2 regions of the Gordonia sp. LUNF6 genome follow, and region 2 is predicted to be linked to the other one. Evidence: riboswitches for the same ligand, from Rfam matches in the RefSeq annotation. Region 2 holds a riboswitch; the other holds the start of a gene.
The links. A riboswitch is a leader RNA that binds a small molecule or an ion and turns the genes downstream of it on or off. The one in region 2 is predicted to bind cobalamin.
Positions count from the first base shown of each region.

Region 1: linked by a shared signal. The riboswitch ahead of ACK8HH_RS00695 (ABC transporter substrate-binding protein) and the one ahead of ACK8HH_RS05910 (CbtB domain-containing protein) in region 2 are both predicted to bind cobalamin.

Region 1 is NZ_CP178181.1:135,507-141,587, reverse strand. Features, by position in the region: gene ACK8HH_RS00720 (hypothetical protein) at 1-580, opposite strand, end outside; gene ACK8HH_RS00715 (hypothetical protein) at 687-1,388, opposite strand; gene ACK8HH_RS00710 ((2Fe-2S) ferredoxin domain-containing protein) at 1,475-2,209, opposite strand; gene ACK8HH_RS00705 (ABC transporter ATP-binding protein) at 2,209-3,021, opposite strand; gene ACK8HH_RS00700 (iron ABC transporter permease) at 3,018-4,058, opposite strand; gene ACK8HH_RS00695 (ABC transporter substrate-binding protein) at 4,066-5,031, opposite strand; cobalamin riboswitch at 5,060-5,246, opposite strand; gene ACK8HH_RS00690 (acyl-CoA thioesterase) at 5,285-6,081, opposite strand, start outside.
Region 2 is NZ_CP178181.1:1,252,109-1,258,189, reverse strand. Features, by position in the region: gene ACK8HH_RS05935 (hypothetical protein) at 1-865, opposite strand, end outside; gene ACK8HH_RS05930 (acyl-CoA dehydrogenase family protein) at 1,132-2,358, opposite strand; gene ACK8HH_RS05925 (hypothetical protein) at 2,453-3,259, opposite strand; gene ACK8HH_RS05920 (histidine phosphatase family protein) at 3,284-3,775, opposite strand; gene ACK8HH_RS05915 (CbtA family protein) at 3,781-4,587, opposite strand; gene ACK8HH_RS05910 (CbtB domain-containing protein) at 4,608-4,829, opposite strand; cobalamin riboswitch at 4,871-5,018, opposite strand; gene ACK8HH_RS05905 (ATP-dependent helicase) at 5,072-6,081, shown strand, end outside.

The DNA.
Region 1 (6,081 bases), 1.1 Mb from region 2:
ACGTCTTGGTGGTGGTTCCCTTGAAGTCGATCGTGGAACTCTGCTGCACGACGATCGCGTCGTCCGCCTTCGTCTTCGGCGCCGGAATCACCTTCGAGACGGCCGTGCCCTTCGCGCCCGCGGCCTGGCCCTCGGTGATCTCGACCTTGATCTTGCCGCAGTCGCCGGTCACGGCCTTGCGGAAGTCCTCCACGGAGTGGTCGACCACGGAGACGGTCTCAGCGAGCACGGAGGTGCCCTTCATCGCGATGACGAAGCCGGTCTTGGCGAGGTCGATCTTGTCTGGAAACGCACTCAGCTGCATGCAGTTCGCCGGCGTCACCTTCGCGCTCTTCGTCGAGCTGAGAACGGAATCGGCGACCTTCTGGATCTGGTCTCGCGGAACCGGGGTCACCTGGTACCCGGCCGGAAAATCGGCCTTGCCGATCACCAGCGTCGGCGCCTTGCCCGCATCTACGGACGGTGCGGCGGCCGACGATGCGGGACCCGGCACCGGTGCGCCGTCCTCGGTCGAGCCGCAGCCGGTCACGAGCAGCAATGCCGCGCTCGCGGCAGCGGCGGCGCCGGCAATCCTCTTCATTGTCATCACGTCGGTCTTCATCCCTATCTGGTGATACTGAGTAGACGGGACAATCCTGACCGATGCGGAATCCGGGCGCGGCACCGGCATCCCGTCGAGGCGGCGGTCAGCGCGCGGCCTTGGCGATCGCCCTGGCGAAGACGTCCTCGAAAACCGCACGATTCAGATCGGCGGTCTGGTCGACGGCGCTCATCTGTACGGTGACCGCGTAACCGTTGACGAGGGCGTTTCCTACCAGCAGACTCGTCTCACCGGATTTGGAACCGTTCACGGTCCTACTCCGGCTCTCCACCGCCAGGACCTGGTCGGCGGCCCCGCGCGGTACGTCGATCACGGTATGCGTGACGGTGATCTCCGCACCTTTGACCGGGCCGGCCTTCACGTGCACACGGACGACGCCGCAGTCGCCGGTGACCTGCTTGCGCGCAGCCTCGAGGTCGACGCCGCCGTCGATCTCGGCGACGGGCTGCACCGACTCGCTGATCGCATCGTCACCATCGGTCGCCGCCATCACGCCGACCCTCTTCGGGTCGATCGTGGTGACCATCGCTCCGGATGCCGCACACTGCGCGGGTGCGATGTCGACGTGTGCGGTGGAATCGGAGAGTTGCTCCGTCATCTGCGCGAGGGCGTCCTTGCTGAGCCGGGCGGTGTGGAAACCGGCGGGCAGTTCGGCCTGTGTCAGCGGCAGCTCGGCGGCCTCGCGCTCGGCAGCGGTGGACGAGCCGTCGGTGCTGCATCCCACCGAGGCGAGCACTGCGCCACCCGCCAGCATCGCCACCGACATCCGGATCGCCCTGCCCGCCATGTGTCCCCTTCGACTGTGGTTTCAGTACTGAATGTACTTGCCGGACATCCGGGCCGTCCCCGGCCGTCTCCGCTCGGGCGTCCGGTTCACCGGCTCGCCGATCGGTCTCCGAACCACTCCCGGATCGGTTCACCTCCCACCAGGTGCCGCTCCACCACATCGGCGACTCGCGCCGCTGTGAGTCCGGCGTACCAGACGTCGTCCGGATAGACCGCGACCACCGGCGCCTGCGAGCAGGGGAACAGGCACCCGGTGAGCGTGATGAGGACGTCGTCGTCGCCGAGCCGCCGGGCGTCGAGTTCGGCGGAGAGTTCCGACTGCGTCTCGGCGCCCCCTCGCGCCGAGCATCGGGGACCGCGGCAGACCAGCACGTGTCGCGCGAACCCGGGAACCGCGTCCCAGGCCTTCGTCGCGAGCGGGGCGGTGGTATCGCGGGCCGGGGCCCCGCCGTCGGCGGCAGCCCGCTCGATCAGATTCGCGTAATCCGTTGTCTGGCAAAGCGATCCGCCGATCCTGATATCCGGCGCGGAGCCCGCCGGGCGGTTCCGCAGCCAGTGCCCGATCACGCGGCGGAACCAAGCGTCCATCTTTCGGTCGGCGAGCGTCTGACCGCTCAGCACCACCACCGAGTCGGCGCCCTCGCGGGCCGCCTCGTCGAGCACCTCGGTGACGGTGTCGGACTCACCGCCCAGGACGGCGGAGCGGAAGACCGTGCCCGGATGGCGTTCGGCGACCTCTCCCAGCGCACGGGCGAGTTCGCCGTGCACATCCGCGCCGCGATCCGTCGGCGCCGTCACGATCACCCAGTCGGCGTCGATCATCACTTCTCCCCGCCTGTGGCCGAAACCACGCCGCACATGACGATCAGTGGCCCGCCGGTGACCGGATGGCGAAGCACCTGCGCGTCGAGGCCGTAGACGTCCGCCAGCAACTCGGGCGTCAGCACCTCGGAGGCGCTGCCCTGCGCACGGACGCGGCCCTCGTCGAGCACGACGAGGTGGTCGCAGTACATCGCGGCGAGTTGCAGATCGTGCAGGGCAGCGAGGACGGTGAGGCCGAGATCCCGGGCCAGCTGCAGCAGGTGAAGCCCGGCCGCCACATCGAGATGGTTGGTCGGCTCGTCGAGGACGAGGACCTTCGGGCGCTGCGCCAGCGCCCGCGCCATCTGGACCTTCTGCCGTTCGCCGCCGGACAGGGTCTGCCAGGTGCGGTGCCGCAGATGCTCGATGCCGAGCGTTCCGATGGCCTGATGCGCCTCGTGCGCGGCGTCTCCGAGCGGCCTGGCCCATCCCCCGGCGTGCGGGATGGTGCCGAGCTCCACAATCTGTTCCACCGACAGTTCCAGGACGGTCGCCGAGTGCTGTTCCACCTCGGCGACGGTGCGCGCGAACTCGCGGCGGCCCAACTCCCGGACGTCGGTGCCGCCCAGCAGCACCTGGCCGGCGTCGGGCCGCTGCCAACGCATCACCATCGACAGCAGGGTCGACTTTCCGGACCCGTTCGGGCCGATCACGCCGGTGAATCGGCTGGCGGGCGCCCGGGCCGTGACGTCGTCGAGGATTCTCCGCTCGCCGCGGGCGAAGCTCACCGCCCGCATCTCGATGCCGGGCATCCCGGTCTCGGTCCCGGTCATTCGGTGCCTCGCTGTCGCCGGAGCAGGTAGATGAAGGCGGGCACGCCGATCACCGAGGTGACGAGCCCGAGCGGCAGTTCCCGCGACGGCATCACGCCGCGGGCGATGATGTCGGCCCAGACCACCACCAATGCCCCGAGCACCACCGCCACCGGCAGGACCCGATAGTGCAGCGGGCCCACGAGAAAGCGCACCATGTGCGGCACCACGAGCCCCACGAACCCGATGATCCCCGACAGCGCCACCAGGACGGCGGTGCACAGCGACACCAGCGCGTAGAGCACCCAGCGAGTGCGGGCCACGTGAGTGCCCAGGCTCGCGGCGGCGCGTTCACCGAAGGCGAAGGCGTCCAGCGTTCGGGCGTGGGCCAGCACGGCGACGATCGTGCACACGGTGACGATCGCGGTCAGCGCGAGGGTGTTCCAGCGGATGCCGGCCACCGACCCCATCGACCAGAACATGACGCGGTCGGCGGTGCCGTGCGGGCCGAAGTAGATCAACGCCGAACTCAGCGCCGCGGCGAGTTGCCCGACGGCGACGCCGGCCAGGATCAGTCTGCCCGGAAGCAGCGCGCCCCCGCGCGTGACCGCGATCGCGAACACCAGCAGCAGCGAACCCATCGCCCCCAGAAACGCTGCGACGGAGACCACTGAGCCACCGGCCATGCTGCCCATGCCGACTCCCGTGCTCAACACCACCACGGCGCCGAGAGACGCACCGCCGGACATCCCGAGGATGTACGGGTCGGCCAGCTGGTTGCCCGTCAACGACTGCAGGACGGTGCCGCAGACCGCCAGGCCCGCACCGATGAGTGCCGCTCCGACCACCCGCGGCAGCCGCAGCTGAACGACGATGTTCTCGTCGAGCACATCGGACGTGCCGATGCCCACGCTGCTGCCGAGCGCTCGCACCACCGTGCCCAGCGGCAGATCGGCCGATCCGACCACGATTCCCAGCGCCATGCTGATCAGCAGCAGGACCGTCAGTCCGGCCAGCCAACCCGCCAGGGCCGGTGTACCGCGGAGCCGTTCGCGCACGCGCCGACTACTTCGCGAGCGCGTCCGACAGCTTGGCGGCGCCGTCGATCAGCCGCGGACCGGGGGTGCTCTCAGCGAACGGGATCACCACGAACGATCCCTTCGCGACGGCCTTCAGGTCCTTGAGCGCCGGGTCGGACTCCAGATACTTCCGCTTGGCGGCGGCCGGATCCCAGTCGGCGTCCACCAGGACGATCACGTCCGGATCGGCTTTGAGCACCGCCTCCCAGCCGGTCTCGGCCCAGTTGCCGGAGAGATCCCCGAAGACGTTCTTCGCGCCGACGGCGTCGATCACCAATTGCGGCCCGCCGTCGCCGGCACCGACGAAGGGCTTGTCGGTCGAGGAATCCCACCACAGAACCGTCTTGCCCCGTCCGGCCGACTTCGCGGTGAGGTCGGCTAGCTTCGCGCGCATGTCGGCGTTCACCCGGTCGGCATCGGCCGTCCGTCCGAAGAGCACGCCGTAGTCGCTGGTCTCACCGGCCACCGCGTCCCAGGACGAGGCCGGACGCTTCGACTTGTCCTCGCAGCCGAAGGGCGACACGTAGGTCGCCACACCGAGGTCGTCGAACGACTGCCGGCTTCCCAGCGCCTTGTCGTCGAAGGCGCTGCTGTACGACGCGGCGATCAGGTCGGGGTGCTTCTCGAGGACCGCTTCGCGGGTGGGGTACTTCTCCGACAGCACCGGGATCTCGCCGTAGGCTGCGGCCCATTGCGGGGCGATGGCGCTGTCGAGGTAGGCGGTGCCGACCAGTTGCCCGCCGGCGCCGACGGCCAGGGCCGACTCGGTGGCCCCCTGGTTGACGGTGATGGCCGCGTCGGCCGGCTTCTTCAGGGTGACGGTGCGGCCGCAGTTCTGCAGGCTGATCGCCGAGCCGTCGGCGCCCGATGCGGGATCGTCGCCGGAACAGGCGGAGACGGTGAGGACGGTGCCGGCGACGGCCAGGATCACCGCGTTCTTCAGGGTGCGCAATGCGACCCCCCTTTCCAGATACTCGTGGAACTTCGGGGTACGCCGCGGCCGGTCTCCTGGCTACACAGGACTGCCGGCGGTCGCACCTTCCCAGATGACGAGCACCCAGTGGCTGGAGTCCTGCACTCCCGGCGACTTCCGGACCTGTTCACAGTGGCGAGTACCGCGCCGGCTTCTCACCGGACTTCCCGAGCACCGTGACGTATCGCCCGAGTGTATCCGGGCACGGCCGGGACACTCGGGCGACCTCGAATCAGGCGGGGTCTTTGAAGTACACGAGCTGGTGCGTGGTCGCGAGGAGCACCTCGCCCGACCAGAGCTGTCCGTACTGGTCGAAGTGACCGTGCCCGAACCGGGCGGCGCGCGCCGTCGCGAGGACGTGTCCGGTTCCATGCGCCTCGAGTTCCTGCGCGGTGGCGTGGAAATACGTGGTCAGGGTGATGGTGCCCGCCGGCATGTAGGTTCCGTGCCGGAGAAAGACACGAGGGTAGAAGACATCGGTCATCGCGGTGAGCGCCGGGAAGTCGAGCGGCCGCTCGGGCCGGTCGCGCAGCCACAACGTCGACGTCGAGTCGGCGTCGTTCCTCCCGTCCATGCCGCCCGCGACGAACCGCTTGTCGTAGTTCTTGGCCCAGGCGATGAAGTCCACGTACTCGCTGACCTCGACCTCCTCGGCGGGCGGTGCGGCCGGAGGCGTCGGCTCGGTGTCGGACCAGGTGTCACGGGCGACGCCGAAGACCGCGGTGCCGGTGGCCGCCACCTGTCCGGATTGGCTGATCGTCACCACCCAGTGCTGATTGGTGCGGTTGGTCCGGACGGGCCGCAGGTCGAGATCCCACTGTCCTTCGGCGATCGGTGCCGCGTAATTGATGGTCAGCGCGAGCGGATCGCCGAGGACGTCGGGCCGCTGCTGGATGCCGTTGACGACGGTCGCGGCCGTGATGCCGCCGAACGGGCCGACCATGTTGTTGTACGCGGGATGCGTCTGCGCGCGGACCACATGGTCCGACGCCGTGGGCGTGAGGGCGATGGCCTCATCGAAAACGTGAG
Region 2 (6,081 bases):
TTCCACCGAGGCTGCCGCTCGCCGGGCTGGCCGAGACGTAGACGTTCTCGGTCACGGTGACCGGCTCTGCGCTGGAGATGACGGCGCGCAGCGGGTAGGTCCCGGCCTTCTTCGGCACCCAGGTGCAGCTGACGCGGCGGTCACCGTCGAGCTCGAGGTTTCCGCAACCGTCGAGCGACTTGCCGTCGGCGGTGAGGACCACCTTGTCGCCGGGGCGGCCGTCGGGGTTCTTGACGGTGATCTCGACGTCGTTGTCGGCCATCGCATCCTTCGGGTTCACCGAGATCCCGGGAACGCCGCGCGTCACCTCGATGTTCGGGCCGACGTTCGGATGGTCGCCGTTGTCGCCCACCCAGGTGGTCGAGTACTGCAGTCCGCCGGTGTTCAGCACCCCGACGTCGCACTTGAGCAGGTAGTCCTGCGACCAGGCGATGCTCTCCCAGGAGTTGGCCGCGGGCGCGTCGATCTTCGCCCATCCCGGACCGGAGGAGAACTCGTCGGGCTTCATGGCGCCGGAGACGTTCGGATTGTTCGTGTAGGTCTTGCCGCTCACCTTCCACACCGAGGTGTTGGGCACGGCCTCCATGCACGTCGGGTGCGTGTCCTTGACCCAGTAGATGAGCCATGCGAGTTTGCGGTCGAGCCGGTTGGTGACGGTGATGACCTCTCCGTTGGGCACCTTGCCGTCGACCAGTTTGAGTCCGCTGATCTCGCGGGAGAAGTTCACGGCACTGCTGCTGCCCTTCGCCGGACCGACGGTGTCGGCGTCCGCCGCACCCGATCCGGACATCACGCCGACCGCGCCCAGCGCAGCGATCGCCCCTGCCGCTGCGAGTCGTCGCAGCACGATCTTGGTTTTCAACACAGCCTCCTCGATTCGCGGCGCGGGATCAGGTGGGAGGGCGCCGCGACAGCGTCCGATAAATGTATGGATCCGACGAGGGCGAACGCTTCATCGAGCTGTCGATACGTCCCGAATTGCGTGCTGCCAGCACAAAAACTGCGACATATCGGCCGTTCGTAGGACGGCCGGCACGAAGTGGAGGGCGGCGCACCGCCCGCCGGACACGACGATGCCCGCAGGTTCCCCTGCGGGCATCGGTCGGAGTCGATGTGGTTCGGTCGCGCGCCCTACTGCGCCAGCAGTCCCTTCGCCACGTGGGTCACCTGGATCTCGTTCGACCCGGCGTAGATCATCAGCGACTTCGCATCGCGCGCCAGCTGCTCCACGCGGTACTCGGCCATGTAGCCGTTGCCGCCGAAGAGCTGCACCGCCTCCATCGCGACCTCGGTCGCCGCCCGGGAGGAGTACAGCTTCATCGCGGACGCCTGGGCCAGTGTCGGCGGCTTGCCGGCCTTGGCCGCCTCCATCGCGACGAAGAGCATGTTCTGCACGTTGAGCCGCGCGATCTCCATCTCCGCGAGCTTGAGCTGAATTAGCTGGAACTTTCCGATCTCCTGTCCCCACAGGGTGCGCGTCTTGGCGTAGTCGATGGAGAGCCGCTGGCATTCGTTGATGATGCCCAGGGACAGCGCGGCGATGCCGATCCGCTCGGCGGTGAATCCGGCCTTCGCGCTGTCGCCGCCCCGCTTGTCCGATCCGGTCTCCTCGGTCTCTCCGAGCAAACGATCCCGGCCCACCCGGACGTTGTCGAAGAACAGCTCACCGGTCGGCGAACTCATCATGCCCATCTTCTTGAACGGCTTGCCCTGGGTGAGTCCCTCCATGCCCTTGTCGAGGACGAAGGTAAGCACCTTGCGATCGCGCATCGGCGTGCCGTCGCCCTCGTCGAGCTTGGCGAAGACCACCATGGTGTCGGCGTACGGGCCGTTGGTGATGAAGGTCTTGTTGCCGTTGAGGATGTAGTCGTCGCCGTCGCGGCGCACCGTCGTCTTCATCCCGCCGAGCGCGTCCGAGCCGCTGTCGGGCTCGGTGATGGCCCACGCCCCCACCTTCTCCATCGTCACCAGCTCCGGAAGCCAGCGACGCTTCTGCGCCAGGGTGCCGCGGCTGCGGATCGTCGAGACCGTCAGGCCCAGTGAGACGCCCATCGACGCGATGAGGCCCAGGCTGACCCCCGCCATCTCCATGTTGAGGATCAGGAACATCGAGTTGGCGAGACTGTTCGATCCGCCGCCCGAGGATCGCGGCTCGCCCGCCTCCTCGGCTGCGAGCTCCTTCTCCAGGCTCTCGGCGTTCATCGAGTCCATCCCGAAGGTCGCCAGCATCTTGCGGAGGATGTCGTACGGCGGGAGCGACCCCGACTCCAGACCCTCCAGATTGGGCCGGACCTCCTTGTCGATGAAGCCGCGCACAGCGTCGCGGACCATCACATCTTCCTCAGACCACTCGAACATCAAGCCTCCAAACTGGAACACGTTTCACTTGGGTCTGACGGTAGCGCATCGTGCCACCGACCCGGTAGGTCGACGCCCTCAGTCGACCGGCTCGTCACAGCGCCGATCCGTCCCGTACGGCGGCCTCGGCCAGGCGACTGTGCCACTGCCGATTGAGCCACATCTCGACCAGTTCCGGCGCCACGCCCGCCTGCGCGGCCCAGCGGTGAAGCAGGGAGTTGTACCGCACGTATCTGCGGACGGAGTAGTGCGACACCGACGACGCGACAAGCCAGCCGTTCCACGTGAGACTGCCGGCGCTGGCAGCATCCAGCAGTTGCGGACGGTCGGGTGCCCCGGAGTGGATCGCCCAGCAGTACAGGGACATCAGGACGTGGCCCACACCAGGAGCGACCGGCCATCCCGACCAGTCCCGATACGCCGCGGCGTCGATCAGTGCCGGAGCGCGCCGGCAGGCGACGAGCGCACGCTCGACCGCGGCGAACGGCGTGCCCGCATCCCGCCCGGACCGGACGTCGACGAATCGGCGGACACCGCCGCGCAGCGGGTGCTCGGCCAGCCAGGCGGCACACATGTACAGGCGATCGAGTTCCGGTTCGTCACCGAGGCCCATTCCGTGCACACCCGGCTCGAGATCGCCCCGACGCAGGTACGCGGTGCCCTTCCACACCTGCGTTCCGTCCGCATCGCGCCCGCTGACCTGCGCCGGGATCTCGCACTGAGCCAGGCGCTCGTTCCACCAGTCGAGATCCACTTCGACGACATCCTCGAGAACCGTCTCGGCGTAGGGCTGGTTCCGGCACCAGGCGATGCAGTCCGCCGGAATCACCAGGTGCGCGTCCGCGCCGTCGCCGCTCCAACTCTCGTCCATGCGGCCGATGGTCGCACGGCCCTCTGACATCGACGTCGCACCTGCTCCGCGACGTCAGAGCGTGACCGTGTACAGCCCGCCCGGGCACACGTCGGCCGCAAAGAAGCTCGCGGCGTCCTCGCAGAGCACGGCCTGTGCGACCGGGCCCGCGACCACGAGCGTCGCCGGCCCACCCGCGGCGAGCGCGGCGAGAACGCCGCGAATCCGACCCACGAACGCGCCGACCGACTCACCGCCGTGGCCCGACCACAGGGGATCGCCGAACCAGGCGCCCAACTGCGCCGGGTCGACCGACTCCGGCGCGGTCGACCGCCAGCGGCCGACGTCGAGCGACGCCAGTCGCGGGTCGACGCCGAACAGACCGCACGCCAGGCGTGCGGTCTGCGTCACCGATCTCTCGGGTCCGGCGATCACCCGTCCGGCCCGGGGCAGCCGCGATGCGAGCGCCGCCGCATCCCGGCGGCCACGCGAGTCGAGATCGTCGTGCTCGCCGCCGAACCGGACCGCTCTGTTGGGTGCGGTCCGCGCGGCGACCACCAGATGCACCGACGTCAGGCGCCGACCTCCGCGAGCGTGCGGTCGGAAGTCTTGGACCGGCGCATCATCACGCCGAGCAGCGCGACGAACGCCACGGTCAGGACCGTCCACAGAAGTACCTGGTTCGCGATCGCGTACACCCGGAAGTCGGCCACCACCTGTCCGGGGAATCCGGCGCCGACGATCCGGTCGCCGTCCATCACCGGACCGGGGATCTCCTTGAACTCGGGAAGAAGCGCGGCCGTGATGGTCACACCGACCAGGTACACCACCGCGGAGGTGACACCCGACCACAGTCCGCCGATCCGGTCCGCGAGCCGGCAGCCGAGGATCACCGCGACGACCATCAGCGCCACCGACACCAGCGTCAGCGTCAGGTAGGCGCCCGACCGCGCTCCGATGGTGTCCTCCTCGCCGACCGCGGGCGGGTTGGGCGGGTAGACGAAGTAGGGGACGCCGATCACGGCCACGAAGGCCACGGCACCCAGCCCCGCTGCGACCGCCCGAGGGTCCGCGGCCGGCCACCGACGTCCCACGTAGGCCCACAGAACTGTGAACGCGACGGCGAACAGGGCGCCCATCGCGACGGCGAAGACGACCGTGCCGACTCCCGCACCGATGTTCTCCTGGACGGTTCGGCTGTAGATCTCGTGCTCGTGTGCATGCTCGCCGGACAGCATCGACTCGGCGTGCGACCGCTCCTCCTCGTAGTCGATGGCCAGCCGCACCTGCGGTTCGATGAAGATCCGCGCATAGACGAACGACACCAGTCCGGCGATCAGGCCTGCGAGCACGCCTGCGCCGGTGAATCTGCGCTCCATTGTTCTGTTGTCTCCCCGGCTCAGTGGCAGGGGAAGCCGAGGAAGTGCCGTGCGTCGTGCACGAACTCGTGGACATGGGTGTCGCTGCCGAACACCGACACCGCGCCCTGGTCGTATCCCAGGAAGTAGTAGGCGAGCGCCGCGAGTGCCACGGTGGCGGTGAGCCAGAGGGCCGCGCTCGCGGCGGAGAGGTTCGGCACGGCGAGGGAACGTACGCCCTGCGTTGCGGTGGATGCGGTCATCGTCGACGTCCTGTTCTCCCGGATCACGCGCCCGGGGTCGGCATTGTTCACACCGATGCGACTGTCTGGCTCGCAGTCCGACGGCGTCGTCGGCGGACCGCTCACAGTGGCGCGACCGCCCCGGATTCGCACCGGGTTAACCGCATCGGCCCGCTGAGTGTACCGCCGGCCGCAATCCGCTGAGTGTCACAGGTGTGCGCTTGAATGGGAGTGTGGCATCGGGCAGTCAGATCCTTCGGAGCATGCATCCGGCCACGCAGCGGTGGTTCAGCGACGCGTTCGGCGCGCCGACCCGAGCCCAATCCGGTGCGTGGACGGCGATCGCCCGCGGCGAGAACACCCTCGTCGTGGCTCCGACCGGGTCGGGCAAGACCCTCGCAGCCTTCCTGTGGGCCATCGACTCGCTGTACCGCGAGCGGATCGACGCCGCGACCGGCGGCAGTGCGGGCACCGCTCCGGGTGTCCGGATCCTCTACATCTCACCGCTCAAGGCACTCGCCGTCGACGTGGAGCGGAACCTGTCGGCACCACTGGTGGGCATCGCGCACGCGGCGCAGATCATGGGACTCGACGCACCGTCGATCACGGTCGGAGTCCGGTCCGGGGACACCTCGGCGGCCGACCGCCGACGGCTGCAGGCCCATCCGCCCGACATCCTGATCACCACGCCCGAATCGCTCTACCTGATGCTGACCTCCTCGGTGCGCGAGACCCTCGCCACGGTGACGACGGTGATCGTCGACGAGGTGCACGCCGTCGCAGCGACCAAGCGGGGCACGCACCTGGCGCTCTCGCTCGAACGGCTCGATGCGCTGCTCGAGCGGCCCGCGCAGCGCATCGGGCTGTCAGCGACCGTGCGGCCCGAGGAACTCGTCGGCGAGTTCCTGGCGGGCGAGGGCGACTGCACCGTCGTGAAGCCGCCTGCGGCGAAGACCTTCGACCTCTCCGTGGACGTGCCGGTGGAGGACATGACCGCCATCCCGCCGCCGGACACCGGGACGGACGATCTCGACGACGCCTTCTCCCCGACCGCCGGTTCCCTCTGGCCCCACGTGGAGTCGGCGATCGTCGACCGCATCGAGGAGAATCGCTCGACGATCGTCTTCGCGAACTCTCGTCGTCTCGCCGAACGTCTGACCGCCCGGCTGAACGAGATCGCCGCCGAACGCGCGGGCATCGAGTTCGACCCGGACCGACCGAACCCGACAGTGCCCGGCGGGATGCCCGCCTACGTCTCGGCCAGTGGAGACAC